Regions from separate parts of the Tissierella sp. MB52-C2 genome, predicted to be linked through region 1. Evidence: riboswitches for the same ligand, from Rfam matches in the RefSeq annotation. Region 1 holds a riboswitch; the other holds the start of a gene.
What was found. Region 1 has a riboswitch for cyclic di-AMP ahead of RBU61_RS03095 (NAD/NADP octopine/nopaline dehydrogenase family protein). Riboswitches for the same ligand answer to the same signal wherever they lie in the genome.
Positions count from the first base shown of each region.

Region 2: another riboswitch for cyclic di-AMP. It lies ahead of RBU61_RS00990 (cell wall hydrolase); the one in region 1 lies ahead of RBU61_RS03095 (NAD/NADP octopine/nopaline dehydrogenase family protein).

Region 1 is NZ_CP133261.1:609,495-611,906, reverse strand. It holds gene RBU61_RS03095 (NAD/NADP octopine/nopaline dehydrogenase family protein) at 1-852, opposite strand, end outside; cyclic di-AMP (ydaO/yuaA leader) riboswitch at 943-1,072, opposite strand; gene RBU61_RS03090 (CsxC family protein) at 1,239-2,141, shown strand; gene RBU61_RS03085 (2-oxoacid:acceptor oxidoreductase family protein) at 2,242-2,412, opposite strand, start outside.
Region 2 is NZ_CP133261.1:207,331-209,742, reverse strand. It holds gene rbr (rubrerythrin) at 149-742, shown strand; cyclic di-AMP (ydaO/yuaA leader) riboswitch at 898-1,031, shown strand; gene RBU61_RS00990 (cell wall hydrolase) at 1,041-1,754, shown strand; gene mscL (large conductance mechanosensitive channel protein MscL) at 1,818-2,273, opposite strand; gene RBU61_RS00980 (aromatic acid exporter family protein) at 2,319-2,412, opposite strand, start outside.

The sequences.
Region 1 (2,412 bases):
TGCTTGAAGTCCCTTATATGCTGGATTATTCTGAACCGTTTCGTATAGATTATTTCCCTTTGCTCCATAGGATTCGTATAGCCAATCTTTAGCTGATAAGGTGTTTATCTGAAGAGCCCTTCCTATTTCCATTCTTTCTTTATCCATCTTTTCTATAAAATCTCCTATAGATGGAGTTATTCCTTCTGTATAATACTCAAATGGTGCTCCTCTTTCGATATGACCACTATTTAATAGGGTTGGTGCTGGATGGAAAATTGCCCCGTAATTATTTATGCTTGTTTCTAAAACATCACTAGCAGGAATAAACTGTGGATAAGCAAATTGCAATAGATTAATAACATGATTTGTCTTAGATGAAGGTATGGAAGCTATGGTCACTTCATTTTTTACTTGAAAAATATGTGCACTATTGCTTGATGTTGCTCTACAAGCATAGATAAATGTCTGAGCTTCTGCGACAACTATATCCTTTTCACATTTGTGTCTTTTTATTGTCTCATATACTTCTAAAGCTCCTCCTGTACGCCCAGGATTAAGTACTATGATTTGGCCATCTTTTAGATATGGTGCCATCTCCACTGCTATCTGATAATGTCCCATGGCAGGAACTGTAACCATAATTATATCTGCCCCCTCTATGGCTTCTTTCATTATATCGGTTACTTTATTTAATACTCCAATACCTTTTTCTTCACCTGTTAAGGATATTATTGGATTTTTTATTAAAGGAATTATATTTTCTAAGGTTCTATTATATAAATTTACTTTATACCCCATCATGGCCAAATAACCTGCCATTGCCATACCGCCATTCCCAGCACCAACAATAGTAAAGTTTAATCCCATCATTAATATCTCTCCTCTCATTTTTTATGTCAACCACATTGGAGGGACAAAAAAAACTATGGGCAACCATAGCTCTGAGATCAGTACTTTTTTCTGCCCCCTTTAATACGCTTACGAGGTTAGCTGTCGGGTTCGGGCTAAAGGGTTATGCCCGTCCTATAAAGGATTCACCCCAAAATATTGGTTCCCCCGCTTCAAAAAGTGAATTCAGCGATTATTCTTTTCGAAACTAGAAATATTATACCATATAATAACTATTTTTACAAAATGTATTTTCAGACAATTTTCTATAAAATACTATCACCTAATCTAAGTTCGAGAATATATTATAGTAGGGACATGACATCCGAGTTATCAACATCCAGATTATATCGAGGAGGAAATAAAGCATGAATAAACATGTAGAAGGATTAAACGTTAGTAATGTAAGTGTTGTAGATAGTAATTTGGGACATTCGCACAAAATTATGACAAGTCCTGCTAAAGTATGTAATGTTAGCTCAAAACATCATGAACCTTGTGTTGATGTTCATAGTCAAGTTTTAGATAATTGTAAAAATATTCCGATAACCCCAAGGGGTATAACATCAGGTGTCGTTGTAAAGATACCTGTAGTATTAGCGGAGTTAACTATTAGATTTAATGTTAATGCTCTTATTCGATTACCTGAGCCAGCTCTTGAAGTTAAAGACATTAAGAAAAAGTTGAAAATTACTCAATGTACTTTACTTCAACCCACTAATATTCTATTTATCAAAGGCTTTGTTCGTAAAAATATAGACTTCTCTACAGCAGAATGCTCAAACTGGAAAGGAGTATGTGGCGATATCCGTCATTGCACTGTAGATGTTCCTTTTGAATGTTCAACACCAATTGAGTTTTTCACACCACCTGAAACCCTTGCTCTAAATTCCAGATCAGAGTTTGAGTTTTTAAAGGTAAGTGATTTGCCAAATAAACACTTTGCTGAAAAAGATCAATTATTATCAGGAGATCTATCAGAATTTAATCAATTCACAACTGAAAACTTCAACGAACTTCCGTTCTGCGAACTAATCAGAGCAAGAATTTTTGAATTCGATGAATTTATTGATCGCAAGCACCCTCATGACAGGGAGTTTCCTTTTGAAGAAAGAGAATTCAAAAAGATCGAAGAAAAAATGGTTATAGAACTTACACTTAAAGTTCTACAGAACAGACAGGTTCAAGTTCCATCCGTTGGAGGCACAGTTCAACCTCCACACTGTCATGAACATCCACATTGTTGCTCAGTAGAGGTAGAAGAAGTTTAATCTTAATAACTAAAATATAATGATATGAACTATCCCTAAGTGAATAAGCCCTCTGTCAAGAGACAGAGGGCTATTCATATTTAAAAGTTCAATTTATAATCTATAGAATTGCTTTCTTTTGTTCTTTTACTAATTCTGCTCCTCTTTCTAATGCTTCTTTATTTATTGGAAGTAAATTAACTCTATTTTCTCCAAATACTGCTGTAAATGCTTTATTTAATATAGTATCTACCTCAACTGCCTTTGTAGCTTCTAAAAACGCTCCTAGCAT
Region 2 (2,412 bases), 400 kb from region 1:
GAAAAGTAAAGATATTTTTACTAATTTTATATAAAGTATTTTATTGACAATGTTTTACATTAATGGTACTATATAACTTGTAATGATTACAAACAAGCAATTATTATATAGATTATCTAATCTAAAAATACTTTTTAGGAGGTAAAAAATGAACAATTTAAAAGGAACAAAAACAGCTGAAAATTTAATGAAATCTTTTGCAGGAGAATCTCAAGCTAGAAATCGTTATACATATTATGCTTCTGTAGCCGATAAGGAAGGGTATAAACAAATTAGAAATATATTCATCGAAACGGCTGATAATGAAAAAGAGCATGCAAAAAGATTTTACAAGTTCTTACTTGCAGGATTAAAAGATGAACTTCCAGCAAATATTAATATAGAAGCATCTTTTCCTGTTGCACAAGGCAATACAATAGACAATCTAAGGGCAGCTGCAAGTGGAGAAAATGAAGAGTGGGAAGAGCTTTATCCAGCTTTTGCAGATATTGCGGAAGAGGAAGGATTTAAAGAAATAGCAGATGCTTTCAGAGCAATAGCAGATGCTGAAAAAGCCCATGAAGTTAGATTCAATAAACTTGCTGAAAATATATTAAATAATAAAGTATTTGAAAAAGCTGAAAAAGTATTATGGAAATGCGGAAACTGTGGATATGTCCATGAAGGTTCTAATGCACCTGACTTATGTCCAGCTTGTATACATCCACAAGGACATTTTGAGCTCTTTGTAGAGACTTATTAATATATAAAAAAACACCATAATTTACGTCATTTTACTGACATGAATTATGGTGTTTTTTGTATATTATGGTAATTTTATCAATATGTAAATTTTGGTATATGGCTGTTTTGGGTTTACATAGCTTATACACTTTTATATAATATCCATATTGCATACCATTATAACTGCTGAATCCTAGAAATTACTAGGTACGGAGGAACCAACTAAGGGGTTAATCCACATTTGTGGTAGGGAGCCTTCTATCCCGAACCCGTCAGCTAACTTCGGAAGCTCTATTAAGGAAGGAGTGTATATGTCAATGAAAAAAAGAATTTTATCATTCTTAGTAGCTTTAGTATTGGTATTATCACCAATGACTGGAGTATTTGCAAGTGAGAATTCTGTAAATTTAGAGTTTACAAGTAAAGGAAATCAAGTTTCTAAACTTCAACAGGAGTTAAAAAACCGTGGATACTATAATATTGCTGTAGATGGTATCTTTGGTCTTGTAACAGAAAAAGCTGTTATCAATTTTCAAAAAGATAATAAATTAACTATTGATGGTATTGCAGGGAAACAAACTCAAGGTGCATTATATAATAAATCTACTACCACTACGGTTTCCAGAGGGACAAGCACCTCAAGAAGCTCTTCTAGAAATTATAGTGATAAGGATTTATTATGGTTAGCTAGGATTATTGAGGCTGAAGCAAGTGGCGAATCATATGAAGGAAAAGTAGCAGTTGGTAATGTAATTTTAAACAGAGTTGATTCTAAGGAATTTCCTAATACTATATATGATGTGATTTTTGAGTATTATAAAAATATTCCTCAATTTAGCCCAGTTGCTGAAGGCACAATTTATAACAAGCCATCAGATGATAGTATAAAGGCAGCTAAGGATGCATTAAATGGGGCAAGACCAGTAGGAAACGCAACATATTTCTTCAATCCGGCTAAGGCAGCAGGTACTTGGATTGTAAAGAATAAAACTTACATGAAAAAAATAGGAGGACATAGTTTCTATAGCTAGAAACTTACTAAAGGTGTAGATTATAAATCTACACCTTTTTTTATTAGATATTCACAAATTATTTTATTGTTCACTTAATTGTTCACTTATTTCTGAAGTACAATTAGGGCATCTAGTGGCCTTTAGATTAATTTCTGTATAACAGTATGGACAAGTTTTAGTACTTGCTTTTGACTCCTCTTCAGTTTCCTTTTTGTTAAACTTATTTAATTGCCTAATAACTATGAATATGGAAAAGGATATAATTAAAAACTCAATTACAGTATTAATAAATACACCATAATTTAATGTTGCTGCTCCTGCTTCTTTTGCCGCAGCTAGAGATAAATATTTTGTCCCATCTAGACTAATAAATAAATTTGTAAAATCCACTTTTCCAATTAACAAACCTATTACTGGCATTATCATATCGTTGACTATAGAAGTAACTATTTTTCCAAATGCTCCACCAACGATTACCCCTACTGCTAAATCTATTACATTTCCTTTTACTGCAAATTCTTTAAAATCTTTTAACATAGTTTTCCTCCTTAGTTCTATAGCTATCTTATAATATCTTAGTCTCTATATCATTGAATCTATAATGGCCAACTCAGATAATATCTGTTCTAGATGATAATTATATATTAAATCCAAATCATCCATTTCATCATATTCC